Regions from separate parts of the Variovorax sp. 01N425 genome, predicted to be linked through region 2. Evidence: predicted binding sites of a transcription regulator. Region 2 holds the regulator's gene; the other holds the start of a gene.
What was found. Region 2 encodes sigma-54, which starts transcription at its own class of promoters, with help from an activator protein. Its sites were predicted from a motif close to TGGCANGNAANCTGCTTT; they were not measured.
Positions count from the first base shown of each region.

Region 1: atzF (allophanate hydrolase) is a predicted target of sigma-54. The motif match lies at 4,331-4,348, and genes of this name have one in related genera.

Region 1 covers NZ_JBFTRJ010000019.1:25,677-33,260, reverse strand. Annotated here, with positions in the region: gene AC1DSC_RS27700 (beta-ketoacyl synthase chain length factor) at 1-485, opposite strand, end outside; gene AC1DSC_RS27695 (beta-ketoacyl-[acyl-carrier-protein] synthase family protein) at 482-1,684, opposite strand; gene AC1DSC_RS27690 (AmpG family muropeptide MFS transporter) at 1,816-3,204, opposite strand; gene AC1DSC_RS27685 (M48 family metallopeptidase) at 3,263-4,132, shown strand; gene atzF (allophanate hydrolase) at 4,377-6,086, shown strand; gene AC1DSC_RS27675 (ABC transporter substrate-binding protein) at 6,104-7,108, shown strand; gene AC1DSC_RS27670 (ABC transporter permease) at 7,111-7,584, shown strand, end outside.
Region 2 covers NZ_JBFTRJ010000014.1:123,909-131,492, reverse strand. Annotated here, with positions in the region: gene AC1DSC_RS24070 (thiol:disulfide interchange protein DsbA/DsbL) at 141-788, shown strand; gene lptA (lipopolysaccharide transport periplasmic protein LptA) at 984-1,703, shown strand; gene lptB (LPS export ABC transporter ATP-binding protein) at 1,700-2,494, shown strand; gene AC1DSC_RS24055 (RNA polymerase factor sigma-54) at 2,512-4,104, shown strand; gene AC1DSC_RS24050 (phospholipase D family protein) at 4,115-5,719, shown strand; partial or broken gene AC1DSC_RS24045 (LysE family translocator) at 5,730-6,375, opposite strand; gene AC1DSC_RS24040 (YceI family protein) at 6,397-7,032, opposite strand; gene AC1DSC_RS24035 (YceI family protein) at 7,073-7,584, opposite strand, start outside.

The DNA.
Region 1 (7,584 bases), on a different contig from region 2:
GCCGCGCATTGCACGGCCGCTTCGAGCAGGCCGGCGGCAAAGCTGTTCTCGTAGGCCGAGACCGAGTTGCTGGCCGCCATGCAGCCGGTGCCGATGGTCCAGTAGCCCACGGCCGCGTTGTGCACCGAGTTGTGGAAGCGCGTGGGCGACAGCACCGTGGGGTCGGTGGCCAGCGTGCTGCACATGTAGTCGTTGATCGACAGGTCGCCATGCGCCGAGACGAACACGCAGGGCACGTCGGCCGCATTGCGGCCCGAGCCCGCCATCGACGCGGCGGCCACTTCGAGCGCCAGCGCCACGGTGTCGGGCGCACGCCGGCGCTCGGCCGGCGCCAGCACCTGCGGCGACGGCCGCTTGGCCGGCGGATCGGCCAGCCCGCCTTCGCCGCGGAAGGCGGCGCGCGCGGCGTCCCAGCCCGGCAGGGTGGGCGTCCAGAAGGCCGGGCCTTCGATGTAGAGGGTGGGTGGCACGGGCGTGGACTTCATGCGGTGGCCTTGCCGAACACGAGCGAGCAGTTGTTGCCGCCGAAGCCGAAGGAGTTGGTCAGCGCGAAGCGCACCTCGCCATGCGCGGGCGCGAGCCGGATCTGCGGGCCGAAGCCGGCGTCGAGCAGGTTCGTGTTGACCGTGCCCGGCATCAGGCCGCGCTCGATCGCGAGCAGGCTGATCACCGATTCGACGATGCCCGCCGCGCCCAGCGTGTGGCCCATGAAGCCCTTGGTCGAGCTGGCATGGGTGGTGGCGGGGAAGCGGCGCGCCACCAGCGCGCCTTCGACCTCGTCGTTCTTCTGGCTCGCGGTGCCGTGCATGTTGATGTAGTCGATGGCCTCGGGCGCGAGGCCCGCGCGCGCCAGCGCCTCGTCGAGCGCGCGTTCGGCGCCCAGGCCCTCGGGGTGCGGCGTCGACATGTGGTGCGCATCGCTGGCTTCGCCGTAGCCCAGGAGCCGCAGCGGCGCGGCGGCGTCGCCCTGCACGCGCTCCACCAGCGCGAAGCCGGCCGCTTCGCCCAGGCTGATGCCCTTGCGGCTCGCATCGAACGGCCGGCACGGCTCGCTCGACACCAGTTCGAGCGAGTTGAAGCCGAACAGCACGCTGCCGCACAGCGTGTCGACCCCGCCCACCACGGCGGCGTCGGCCAGGCCCAGGCGGATCAGCCGCTCGGCCGAGGCAAACACCTTGGCGCTCGACGAGCAGGCGGTGGAAATCGTCTCGCTCGGCCCGCTGAGCCCGAGCACCTGCTGCACGAACATCGCCAGCGAGTGCGGCGTGTGCACGGCCGGACGGCGCTGGTCCACGGGAAAGCGGCCGTCGGCGTCGAGCTGGGTGTAGGCCAGCTCGGTCTCGCCGATGCTGGAGGTCGAGGTGCCGAGGATCAGCGCGATGCGGGACGGGCCGTACCTGGCCCGCGCGGCCGCCACGGCCTCGGGAAAGCCGTCCGCATGCAGGCCGAGCCACGCCAGCTGGTTGTTGCGGCAGTCCCACGAGGCCAGCGCCTCGGGCAGGCGGATGTCCTCGAGCCCGTCGACCCGGCCGATCCAGGTGGGCAGCGGCGCATCGCCGAAATCGTTGGCGCGCAGGCCGCTGCGCGAATGCTCGAGCGCCTCGGCGAGCGGCTCCTTGCCGACGCCGACGGCCGAAGTGGCCGTGAAGGCGCTGATCTGAAGGGGAGAAATGCGGGGCGGCACGTTGCTTGTGGGTTTGGCGGACGGAAGGTGAATGATCGCTCTGGGAGCGAGGCGGCAGGTAAGCGGAAAGTGACAGCCTACCAGTTGCGCGGGGCCCCGCGCGTCAGCTGTTTTCCCATGCGGACCCCGCCCTATTGACGCCCGGCCGGCGCCTTGGTGGTGGTGATGCGGGCGGCCAGCGCCACCAGCAGCAGCACCGGCAGGCCCAGCAGCGCGGTGCCGGTGAAGAACTGGGCGTAGCCGTGCGCGTCGACAAAAGCGCCCGAATAGCCGGCAATGAACTTGGGCAGCAGCAGCATCAGCGAGCTGAACAGCGCGTACTGGGTGGCCGAATAGCTGATGTTCGTGAGGCTCGACAGGTAGGCGATGAAGGCCGCCGAGGCAATGCCGCCGGCCAGGTTGTCGGCCGATACCACCGCGATCAGCGCCGTCAGGTCGTGCCCGCGCGAGGCCAGCCAGGCAAAGAGCAGGTTGCTCGCCGCGCTGAGCACCGCGCCCAGCATCAGCACGCGCATCACGCCCAGCCGCATCGACAGCACGCCGCCCACGAAGGCGCCGGCCAGCGTCATGACCACGCCGTAGATCTTGCTGACCGTGGCCACCTCGTCCTTGGTGAAGCCCATGTCCACGTAGAAGGGGTTGGCCATGATGCCCATCACCACGTCGCTGATGCGGTAGATGGCAATCAGCGAGAGGATCAGCGCGGCCTGCCACTTGTAGCGGCGGATGAAGTCGGCAAAGGGCTCGATCAGCACGCTTTGCAGCCATTCGGCCGCGTTCTTCGGCTTGGGCAGCACGCGGCGCACCGGCTCGGGCGAGAGCAGCACGGTCAGCACGCCCACCGCCATCGAGGCCGCCATCACCAGGTAGGCCGTCTTCCACGCGCCGTTCTGGTAGGCCGCCGCGCCCGTGGCGGCCGCTGCTGCCGGCGCCACCTCGGCCCAGGCCGCCACCCACAGCACGCCGGCGCCGGCCCAGATCATCGCCAGGCGGTAGCCTGTTTGATAGGCGGCGGCGAGCGCGGCCTGCTTGCGCGTTTCGGCCGACTCGATGCGGAAGGCGTCCAGCGCGATGTCCTGCGTGGCCGAGCCGAAGGCCACCAGCAGCGCGCACCAGATCAGCGGCGCGAGGCCCTGGCGCGGATCGTTGAGCGCCATGCCGACCAGCCCCGCGACCACCATCCCCTGCGCCAGCAGCAGCCAGCCGCGCCGGCGCCCGAGCAGCGTGGTCAGCGGCGGCAGCGGCAGCCGGTCGACCAGCGGCGCCCAGACCCACTTGAAGCCGTAGGCCAGGCCCACCCAGCTCAGGTAGCCGATGGTGGTGCGGTCGATGCCCGCCTCGCGCAGCCGAAAGCTCAGCGTGCCCAGTACCAGCAGCAGCGGCAGGCCGGCGGAAAAGCCCAGCGCCAGCATGCGCAGCGTGGCGGGCTCGAGGTAGACCTTCAGCGCATCGCGCCAGGGCGGGGAAGGGGCGGTGGAGGTTTCGGCGGGCTGGGCAGACATGAACTCCGGATTGTCCATGAGCGCGCGCCGCCTGCCGAGCCGTCTTTTTGTCGGCAATTGTTCCTATGATCCGCGCATGTGCACACGATGCGAGCTCCTCGTTCTTTCTTCTGCGGCTTCCCCGGCGTCGCGCGCCTCGGCCTGGCAGCCGCGGCGGGCCTTCCTGCTCGCGGCGGCCGGCGCCGCGCTGGCCGGGCCGGCCCTGGCGCAGGTGAACGTGGGCAATGCCTCGGTGGCGCGCAACCTGGTGCCGGCCGACCGGATCGAGGCCGCGGGCGTGCAGCAGTACGGCCAGCTGCTCGAGCAGGCGCGCGCCAAGCGTGCGCTCGCGGGCGACGGCAATGCGCAGCTGCAGCGGCTGCGCACCATCGCGAACCGGCTGATTCCTTTTGCGACGCCGTGGAACGCGCGCGCGCGTGAATGGAAGTGGGAGGTCAACCTGATCGGCAGCAAGCAGATCAACGCCTTCTGCATGCCCGGCGGCAAGATCGCCTTCTTCACCGGCATCCTCGAACAGCTCAAGCTCAGCGACGACGAGGTCGCCATGGTGATGGGCCATGAGATGGCCCACGCGCTGCGCGAGCATGCGCGTGCCCGCATGGCCAAGAGCGCGGGCACCGGCGCGGCGCTTTCCATCGGCGCGCAGCTGCTGGGCCTGGGCCAGATGGGCGACCTGGCGGCGCGCGCCGGCACGCAGCTGCTGACGCTCAAGTTCAGCCGCAGCGACGAGACCGAGGCCGATCTCGTCGGGCTCGAGCTCGCGGCACGTGCGGGCTATGACCCGCAGGCTTCGGTGTCGCTCTGGAAGAAGATGGCCGCGGCATCGAAGAACCAGGGCGGCCTCGGCTTTCTGTCGACCCACCCGAGCGGGCCGGACCGGATCCAGAAGCTCGAGGCGAACCTGCCGAAGGTTGAAGGGCTTTACAAGGAAGCCAGGCGCAGCTGAGGTCTTGCTCCCTCTCCCTCTGAAAGGGGGCTGTGTCTTACTCCCTCTCCCTCCGGGAGAGGGCGGGGGTGAGGGCGGCGGCCTTCATATGTGAGCCGCGCTTCATCGGCGGCACGGAGCCCTCACCCCAACCCTCTCCCGGAGGGAGAGGGAGCAAAACCCTGAACAGGATCTTTTGAAGGACGGCCTTCGGTTGCCTGGCACATTGCTTGCATCTCGACTTGTACACAAGTTTGGATGCCTGATGATGGTGCATGAAGAAAACGGATCGGCTGCCGCAGCGTGGATTGCCCGCTTTCCCCGGCCCGTGCCCGGCGCGGGCTCGGGCCCTCTCGCCGGCTTGCGCTTCGCCGTCAAGGACAACATCGACGTGGCCGGCGTGCCCACCACGGCCGCCTGCCCGGCCTTCGACCGCCGGCCGGCCGAGCACTCGGCCGTGGTGCGGAAGCTGCTCGATGCCGGTGCATCGCTGCTCGGAAAGACCAACCTCGACCAGTTCGCCTGCGGCCTGAACGGCACGCGCTCGCCGTATGGCGAAGTGCCCAATGCCTTCGACGCGCGCTATGTCTCGGGCGGCTCCAGTTCGGGCTCGGCCTACGTGGTGGCCGCCGGCGAGGCCGATTTCGCGCTCGGCACCGACACCGCCGGCTCGGGCCGCGTGCCCGCCGGGCTCAACAACATCGTCGGGCTCAAGCCCTCGCGCGGCCTGCTGAGCGCCTTCGGCGTGGTGCCCGCCGCCCAGAGCGCGGACTGCGTGTCGATCTTTGCGCGCAGCGTCGGCCTGGCCGTCGACGTGCTTCTTGCGGCCGCCGGGCCTGACGCGCGCGACCCTTACTCGCGGGCGCTTGCGTTGCGCAGCCATCCGTTTCCACCGGCCTTCCGTTTCGGCGTGCCCGACACGCTGAGCTTCTTCGGCGATGCCGCGGCCGAGCAAGCCTTCCGCGATGCGCAGCTGCGGCTCGCCGCCCTCGGCGGCACGGCCGTGGAAATTCCCTATGCGCCGCTGGCCGAGGCCGCCGCGCTGCTCTACGAAAGCGCGCTCGTGGCCGAGCGCTATGCGGCGGTGCGCGGGTTCTTCGATGCGCGCGGCTCCCAGGTGATCGAGCCGGTGCGCGGCATCCTCGAAAGCGGCCGCGGCTACAGCGCCGCCGACGTGTTCGAGGCGCAGACCCGGCTGCGTGCCATCGCGCAGCAGGTCGAGCCGATGTGGCGCGGCATCGACCTGCTGCTGGTGCCGACCGCGCCCACGCACTACACGCGCGAGCAGATGCGCGCCGATCCCGTGGTGCTCAACCGCAATCTCGGCGCGTACACCAACTTCGTCAACCTGCTGGACTACGCCGCCATCTCGGTGCCGAGCGCGCTGCGCGCCGACGGCCTGCCCTTCGGCATCACGCTGATCGGCCCGTGCGGCAGCGATCTTGCGCTGGCCGAGCTGGGGCAGCGCTATCACCACGCCACCGGCCTGCCGCAGGGCGCCACGGGCCTGCCGCTGCCCGAGCCGCGCCCCATTCCGGGCCTCGCCGCTTCGCCGGTGCAGGCCATGCCCATCGCCGTCGTCGGCGCGCACCTCTCGGGCATGCCGCTCAATGGCCAGCTCACCGAACGCGGCGCCACGCTGCTGCGCGCCACCACCACCTCGCCGCGCTACCGCCTGCACGCCTTGCCGGGCACCGTGCCGCCCAAGCCGGGGCTGCAGCGCAGCGCCGTGGGCGGAACCGCCATCGCGCTCGAAGTGTGGTCCGTTCCCGTGGCCGAGGTCGGCAGCTTCCTCGCGCTGATCCCGCCCCCGCTGGGCCTGGGCAGCGTCGAGCTCGCCGACGGCAGCTGGGTGCACGGCTTCATCTGCGAAGGCCATGCGCTCGCAGGCGCCGAAGACGTGAGCCACCACGGCGGCTGGCGTGCCTACATCGCGAGCCGCGCCGCGGCCTCTTCCCAAGCCATTCCAACCTGACCGATCGAGGAGTCTTCATGTGCATTCCTGAGAAATCGTCCGCCGCCGCGTCGCGCCGCCAGCTGCTGCAGGCCGGCGCCGCGGGGCTGGCCGTGCTGGCTGCGCCCGCCATCGTGCGTGCGCAGGCCGCGCCCAAGATCCGCATCGGCTTCTGGCCCGTGGCCGCGGGCCTGCCCTTCTTTGCAGCGGTCGACCGCGGCTATTTCAAGGAAGCCGGGCTCGACGTGGAGCCGCTCAAGTTCGCGGGCGCGCAGCAGGTCATGGAAGGCATGCTCGCGGGCCGCTGCGACGGCAGCTCCAACGGCACGGGCTCGGCCAACCTCGCCATCGGCGAGATCGCGCAGCCGGGGCTGTTCAAGATCTTCTGCACCAACCCGAGCAACGCCAGGTTCGTGCTCGACGAATTCATCGTCGCCAAGGACAGCCCGATCAAGGCCATGGCCGAGCTGGCCGGCAAGAGGATCGCATCCGGCCCCGGCATCCAGAACGTGACGCTGTGCAAGACCATGCTCGAGCGCGCGGGCGCCAAGGGCGCCAGCGTGAGCGAGCTGCCCATCGGCCAGCATGTGGCGGCGCTCGTGGCGGGCCAGGTCGACGCCTGCTACACGCTCGAGCCCACCGGCACCGTGGGCCGCATGAACGGCACCACGCGCGTCATCGAGGCCGGCGTGGTCGCCAAATACATCCTCGGCGATCCGATGGCGCCCTGGCACGGCGGCGCGGCCAGCCTCACCAGCGAATTCATCAAGAAGAACCCCGACGCGGCAAGGAAGTACATCGCCGCCTATGCGCGCGGCGTGGAGCTGGTGCGCAGCAAGCCCGACGAGGCGCGCCAGCACATGAAGGGCTACACCGCCATCGAAGGCAGCCTCACGGCCGAAGTGCCGCTCGCCTCGTACATGCTCTACAACGAGTTCAAGCCGAGCGACGTCGCGTACTTCCAGAAGTTCTACGACCTGTTCACCGAAAAAGGCATCTTCGAGAAGAAGGTGCCGGTGGACGGCCTGCTCTACAAGGCTTGACCATGGCCGACGCAAGCACGACCACGGCCACGCCGTGGACACCGCCGGCCGACGGCACCGCCGCCTCGGCACCGAAGCCGCCGCTGCGCGACCGGCTGCTGCCATTCATCGGCCCCGTGGTGCTGTTCATCGTGTGGGACCTGGCGGTGCGCCTGGGCTTCATCAAGCCGATCCTCCTGCCCACGCCCGCCGACACCGTTGCGGCGCTTATCACGGGGCTCGCGGGCGGCCCGCTGCTCACCGACTTCGCGATGACCGTGTGGCGCACGCTGCAGGCCTTCGCGATTGCGGCGGTGGTCGGCGTGCCGCTGGGCGTGCTGCTCGGCAGCAACGAAAAGGCCTACCGCAGCGTCGAGTTCCTGATCGACTTCTTCCGCTCCACGCCTTCGTCCGCGCTGATCCCGCTGTTCCTCCTGATCTTCGGCGTGTCGGACGTCAACAAGGTGGCGATCGCGGCTTTCGGCGCGCTGCTGATC
Region 2 (7,584 bases):
GCCGGCAGGCGCCGCGGATATTCTTTAAGCTTCGCCGCGCGGCATGGGCCGCCGCCAGGATTGTCCTGGGCATGCCGCACGCGGGAACTCCGCGCGGCGCGCCGGCTCAGTCTGCCGTACCCAACAGGAGAACTCTTTCAATGAAACGTCGTGACTTTTCGCTGGCCGCCACCTCGCTGGGCCTGCTTTCGCTGGCTGGCAACACCGCACACGCCCAGGCGCGCGCGCCCAAGGCCGGCACCGAGTACCTGGTGCTCGACAAGCGCGTGCCGGTCGACGCGCCGGCGGGCAAGGTCGAGGTGATCGAGTTCTTCTCGTACAACTGCCCGCACTGCAACGACTTCGAGCCGCAGCTGGAAGCCTGGCTCAAGACGGTGCCCAAGGAAGTGGCGTTCCGCCGCGTGCCCGTGCCCTTCGTGGGCAACGACGTCGAGGCCAAGCAGCGCCTGTACTACGCGCTCGAAGCCATGGGCAAGGTCGATGAATTCCAGCCCAAGGTCTTCGACGCCATCCACAAGCAGCGCCAGAACGTGAACGGCGATGCCAACATCATTGCCTGGGCCGGGGCCAACGGCCTGGACGGCGCCAAGTTCAAGGAAGTCTTCACCTCCTTCGGCGTGGCCAGCAAGGCCAAGCGCGCCGCGCAGCTGACCGACGCCTACAAGGTGGCCGGCGTGCCGGCGCTGGCAGTGAACGGGCGCTGGTACGTGGACGGCGAACTGGCCGGCAACATGACCAAGGCGCTGCAGGTTACCAACTACCTGATCGGCGAAGCGAAAAAGGGCTAACCCCCAGGCTGCGCGGCACTTCGTGTCCGCTGCGCCCACCCCCCTTGCAGGGGCGGCACCTGCGGCCCGGCGAAGCCGGTTCCGCGGTGTCTCCCGATGGGGACACCGGCCCGCTTCGGCGGGCCTTTTTCATCGGCGTTGGTGGCTGGTGCTGATCCGCCGCATACAATGGTTCAGAGCAAGTTTCGTGCCTCTATGACATTGCCCTCCTATCCCCACACCACCCCCTTCGTTCGCCGAATCCGCCGCCTGGCCGCCGGCGCGCTGCTGCTGGCCGGCCTGGCCTCGGGCGCGCTGGCCGAGACCGCCGACCGCAGCAAGCCGATGAACATCGAATCCGATGCAATGCGCTACGACGACCTCAAGCAGACGAGCGTGTTCACGGGCAACGTGCTGGTCACCAAGGGCACGATCATCATCCGCGGCGCGCGCATCGACGTGCGCCAGGACGCCGAGGGCTACCAGTACGGCGTGGTCACGGCGGCGCCCGGCAAAAGGGCCTACTACAAGCAGAAGCGCAATGCGCCCGACGAGTGGATCGAGGGCGAATCCGAGGTCATCGAATACGACAGCCGCGCCGACAACGTCAAGTTCATCCGCAATGCCGTCATGCGCCGGCTGATCGGCGCCACGCCCAACGACGAGAGCACCGGCGCGCTCATCGTCTACGACCAGAGCAACGACACCTACACGGTCAACGGTTCCACCGTGCCGCCCAACACGGGCGTGAACGCACCCCCAGGCGGACGCGTGCGGACCATCCTCACGCCCAAGAGCGCCACCGCGCCGGCGCCCGGGGCCTCGGCGCCCGCCGGCGGACGGGCCGCGCCGGCGGCGGCCGCGCCCCAGCCGGCACCCGGTGCCGGCCTGCGCTCGACCACCACGCTGGGCGGCGACGGGGAAAGGCGCAAGTGATCGAAGCCGCTGGAACCCAGAACGCCGACGGCACGCCGGGCAGCCGCCTGGTGGTGCGCGGCCTGCAGAAGAGCTACGGCAGCCGCAAGGTCGTGCGGGACGTCTCGCTCGACGTGCAAAAGGGCGAAGTCGTCGGGCTGCTCGGCCCCAACGGCGCCGGCAAGACCACCTCGTTCTACATGATCGTGGGGCTGGTGCGGGCCGATGCGGGCGAGATCACCATCGACGGCGAGCCCATCGCCCACATGCCGATCCACCGGCGCGCGCGCATGGGCCTGAGCTACCTGCCGCAGGAAGCCTCCATCTTCCGCAAGCTCACGGTCGAGGAAAACGTGCGCGCCGTGCTCGAGCTCCAGCGCGAACCCGACGCCAGCGGCAAGCCCGCGCCCTTGACCAGGCAGCGCATCGAGGAGCGCCTCTCGGGCCTTTTGGCCGACCTGCGGGTGGACCATCTTCGCGATTCGCCCGCGCTCGCGCTCTCGGGCGGCGAACGGCGCCGGGTCGAGATCGCCCGCGCGCTGGCCACGCAGCCGCGCTTCATCCTGCTGGACGAGCCCTTTGCCGGCATCGACCCGATCGCGGTGATCGAGATCCAGCGGATCATCAGCTTCCTGAAGGAGCGCGGCATCGGCGTGCTCATCACCGACCACAACGTGCGTGAGACGCTGGGCATCTGCGATCACGCGTTCATCATCAGCGACGGGCATGTGCTGGCACAAGGCACACCCTCGGAGATCGTCGACAACGCCGAAGTACGCAGGGTGTACCTCGGCGAGCACTTCCGGATGTAAGGGAGGAGTCGGTCTCCATGAAGCAAGGGCTGTCCCTTCGCGTTTCGCAGCACCTGGCGCTCACGCCCCAGCTGCAGCAGTCGATCCGGCTGCTGCAGCTGTCCACGCTCGAACTGAGCCAGGAAGTGGAGCAGATGCTGGACGAGAACCCGTTCCTCGAACGCACCGCGGAAGAAGCCGCGCGCGAGGAATTCGGGCTCGACGCCATCGACACGCCGGTGCCGCGCGACGAGGCCGGTGAAGCCGCCGAGGGCGAATTCAGCTCGGCCCCGGCCAGCAGCACGACCAGCACTTCGAGCGAAACCGCCTCCACGGCCGAGTCCGAGGTTCCTGCCGCCGACGCCACCGAGCGCGAGCCCGACTGGGAAGGCGACGGCACCGTCGACATGGCGCCCGACGACAGCGAATGGGGCAGCGATGCCCCCGCGCGCCAGAACAACCTGGGCGACGACGAGCGCGCCGACGCCACCGAACTCGCGCGCAGCCAGGAGTCGCTGCAGTCCTTCCTGCACCGGCAGGCGCTGAGCCTGCGGCTCAACGAGAACGACAGCGCCGCGCTGCGCTTCCTGATCGAATCGCTCAACGACGACGGCTATCTCGAAGACTCCTTGCCGGCGCTGGCCTCGGGCCTCGCGGGCGACGACAACGACCAGTTCGACGAGCTGGTGCACCACTTCCAGGTGGCGCTCGGCCTGCTGCAGAGCCTGGAGCCGGCCGGCGTCGGCGCGCGCGACCTGGGCGAATGCCTTTGCATCCAGCTGCGCGCACTCGCGAGCGAAAGCGAGACCGAGGAACAGGCGCTGGTGCGCAAGACCGCCATCGCCATCTGCAAGCAGCCGATGGAGCTGCTCGCGCGGCGCGACTTCAAGCGCCTGGCCACGCTCACGCGCACCAACGAAGAGCTGGTGCGCTCGGCGCTGCAGGTCATCTCGCGCCTGGAGCCCAAGCCGGGCCGCCGTTTTGTCGACGTCGAGCGCAACATCGTCATTCCCGACGTGATCGTCACCAAGGTCGGCCGCGGCACCAATGCCAAGTTCCGCGTCATGCTCAATCCCGAGGTGATGCCGCGGCTGCGCGTGCACGACATCTATGCCGGCGCGCTCAAGTCGCACAAGGGCGAGGGCAGCCAGGCGCTGTCGCAGCGGCTGCAGGAGGCGCGCTGGTTCATCAAGAACATCCAGCAGCGCTTCGACACCATCCTGCGCGTGAGCAACGCCATCGTCGAGCGGCAGAAGAGCTTCTTCGTGCACGGCGAGCTCGCGATGCGGCCCCTGGTGCTGCGCGAGATTGCCGACGAACTGGGCCTGCACGAATCGACCATCTCGCGCGTGACCACGGCCAAGTACATGTCCACGCCTTTCGGCACGGTCGAGCTCAAGTACTTCTTCGGCTCGGCGCTGGGCACCGAGACCGGCGGCAATGCGTCGAGCACCGCGGTGCGCGCGCTGATCAAGCAGTTCGTGAGCTCCGAGAGCATCAAGAAGCCGCTGTCCGACAGCCAGATCTCCGAGATGCTCAAGGAGCAGGGCATCGAGTGCGCGCGCCGCACCGTGGCCAAGTACCGCGAGGCCCTGCGCATCGCGCCCGCCAACCTCCGCAAGGCGCTGTAGAAAGCCGCCGATGGCCCGTCGCCTGCTGTCGCGCTGTGGGCAATGGGTCTTCGCCATGGCGGCGGTGCTGCTGTTCGCCGGCTGCGCCACCCTGCCCGACGAGGCGCCGCGCCCGGCCACCCGGGCCATGGCCGCCTCGGCCGACACCGCGCTCGGCAAGATCGCGCAGGCCTCGCAGCCCGACCCCGACCTGAGCGGCTTCCGCCTGATGCCGGGCGGCGACTTTGCCTTCGACACCCGCATCCAGCTCGCGCGGCGCGCCCAGCGCACGCTCGACGTGCAGTACTACCAGATCGAGAACGACGAGACCGGCCGCTACCTGCTGCGCACGCTGCGCGATGCGGCCCGGCGCGGCGTGCGCGTGCGGCTCCTGATGGACGATCTCTACACCTCGGGCGAGGACGAGCTGCTGCTCGGCCTGGCCGCCACGCCGAATGTCGAGCTGCGCCTGTTCAATCCCTTTCCGGCCGGGCGCGGCAGCCTGCTCAGGCGCTTCACCGCCTCGCTGTTCGACTTCAGCCGCGTCAACCGGCGCATGCACAACAAGCTCTTCATCGCCGATGGCGCGATGGCGGTGGCGGGCGGGCGCAACATCGGCAACCAGTATTTCAGGCGCACGGCGGGCGAGAATTTTCTCGATCTCGACACCTTCGTCGCCGGCGCGCTGATTCCGCGCCTGGGCGCGCTGTTCGACCAGTACTGGAACAGCGTCTATGTGCGGCCGGTCCAGTCGGTGGTGGCGAGCGCGCTGACACGTGACGAGCTGCAGAAGCGCTTCGACACCGCCACCGGCCCGGACACCACGCCGCCGCCGCCCCGGCCCGCGCCCAACGACCTGCTCGGCTACAGCCCAATCGCCGAAGACCTGGATGCCGGCAAGCTCGACCTGATCTGGACGCTGGCCGAGGCGTATGCCGATTCGCCCGAGCGCGTGATCGGAAAGACCGCCTCGTACGGCGGCGTGCCGCTGCTCGACGTCGACAGCGTGCGCTACAACGTGGTCGAGCAGATGCGCCGCGCGCGCTCCGAGGTGACCATCGTCTCGCCCTACCTGATTCCGGGCAAGGCGGGGCTCGAAGTGATGCGCGAGATCCGCCGGCGCAACGTGAAGATCAGCATCGTCACCAATTCCTTCGCCGCCACCGACGAGCCGCTGGTCCACACGGCCTACCGCCGCTACCGGCCCGAGATGCTCGAGCTCGGCGCCGAGCTGTACGAACTGAGCACCACGCGCACGCGTCGCAGCGTGCGGCTCGGCCTGTTCGGCACTTCGGTGGGCCGGCTGCATGCCAAGTCGGCGGTGATCGACCGGCAGGTTCTTTTCGTTGGCTCGATGAACTTCGACCCGCGCTCCGAGACGCACAACACCGAGATCGGCTTGTTCATCCGCAGCCCCGAGATGGCGCAGCAGACGCTCAAGCTCATCGAGGTGCTGAAGCAGCAGGGCGCCTACCGGCTGCGCTTTGCGAAGGACAGCGGCAATGCGCGCATCGAGTGGATCAGCGAGGAGGAGGCCGGCCGGACCACCGTGCTGAACGAGGAGCCCGACTCCGATTTCTGGGGCCGCACCATGCTCGAGATGCTGGCGCCGCTGACGCCCGAGAGCCTGCTGTAGCCCGCGCGGCTCAGCTGCTGCTGCGCACGCCCGACAGCAGCTTGAGGCCCAGCAGCACCATCACGCCGCCGGCCGCGCGGTCGATCCAGGCCTTGTAGCGCAGGTAGGCCGAGCGCGGCGCCGCCGACGAGAGCGCCAGCGCGACGACCGCGTACCAGCCGGTCTCGATGCAGAAGATCACCGCCGGCACCGCGAGCGCCAGCGCCAGCGGCACCTCGCGCGGCAGGAAGGCCGCGAAGATGCTGGCGTAGACCACCGCCGTCTTCGGGTTGCTGACCTGCGTGCCCATGCCGAGGAGAAATGCGCGCCGCGCATTGCTGCCCGTGCCTGCGGCCGCGCGTTCGTCCTGCGCGGCGGACAGCGGCTCGCGCGCACCGCGCCAGATGCGGATGCCCAGGTACAGGATAGGCGCCGCCGAGCAGCTTCACCGCCAGGTAGAGCGCCGGCACCGCGAGGAACGCCGCCTGCAGCCCGACCAGCGCCGCAATCGCGAACACCACGCCGCCCGCGCCCATGCCCAGTGCCGCGGCCAGGCCGTCGCGGCGCGACGACGACACGGCGGTGCGCGCCACCATGACGAAGCTCGGTCCGGGGCTCATGGCCCCGACGATCATTGCGCCCGCGATGCCCAGCAACGGAACCGTGATGCCGCTCATGGTTGCCTCCTTCTTCTTCTTCTATTGCTGCACGTTGACCGCTTCGACCTGCACCAGCAGCTTCACCTTGTTCTCGAAGCCGAAGTTCAGGCCCCAGGTGATGCCCCAGTCGCTGCGCTGCACCGTCGTCTCGAAGTCGCCGCCGCAGACCTGGCGGTTGATGAGCGGGTTCAGGTAGCAGTTGAAGCGCACGGCCCTGAGCGTGACGGGCCTGGTCTGCCCCATCAGCGTGAGCGTGCCCGGCACGTCGGCCACCTTGTCGCCGTTGAACTCGATGCGGTCCGCCACGAAGCGCCCGGTCGGGAATTCGGCCACGTTGAAGAAGTCCTTGCTTTGCACGTGGCGGTTGAGCAGGTCGACGCCGGTGTTGATGGAGCTGATGTCCATCGTGATGTCGACCTTGCCGCTGCTGCCGCTGCCGTCGATCTGCACCGAGCCGTCCTTGGTGCTGAAGCGGCCGCGGTTGGTGGTGGTGCCGTAGTGCCCCATCTCGTACATCACGAAGGTGTGGGTGGGGTCGATCACGTAGCTGGCGTTCTTCACCGGGCCGCCCGCGGGCTTGGCGGCGACGGGCGGCGCGGTGTATTCCTGTGCCAGGGCAGGGGTGGCAAGGGCCGCCGCGGCTGAGAGCGCGGCAGCGAGGAGGAGCTTCTTCATGGCAATGGGCGTGCGTGGCGTGAGAACGAAATAAAGGAATTCAGAGCGGACCAAACCCCGCGAGCGTGAACTTGAAGCGAACCAGCACCTCGTTGCCGACCACCGAGGTGTCGGTCCACTCGCCGTCGCCCACCTTGTAGTCGAGCCGCTGGATCGTAAAGCTTCCGCTGGCCACCGCGTGGCCGTTGGCCGGCGCAATGCTCACCGGCACCGTGATCGGGCGCGAGATGTTCTTGATGGTGAGCTTGCCCGCCATCTCGAAGCGGCCGTCGCCCAGCGCCTTGATCGCGCTCGACTGGAAGCTGGCCTGCGGAAAATGCGCCGTGTCGAACCACGGCGGCTTGGGCAGTTCGGCGTCGCTCATCGGAACGCCCAGCGACGCGCTGCCCGTGTCGATCTGCAATGCGACCGTGCCGCCTTCGGGCTTGCGCGGGTCGAAGGCCACCTGCGCATCGAACTTCTTGAACGTGCCTTCCACCGGAACGCCCATCTGCTTGCTCACGAAGGCGATCTGGCTCTTGTCCGCCACCAGCCGGGTGGCCGTGGCGGGCT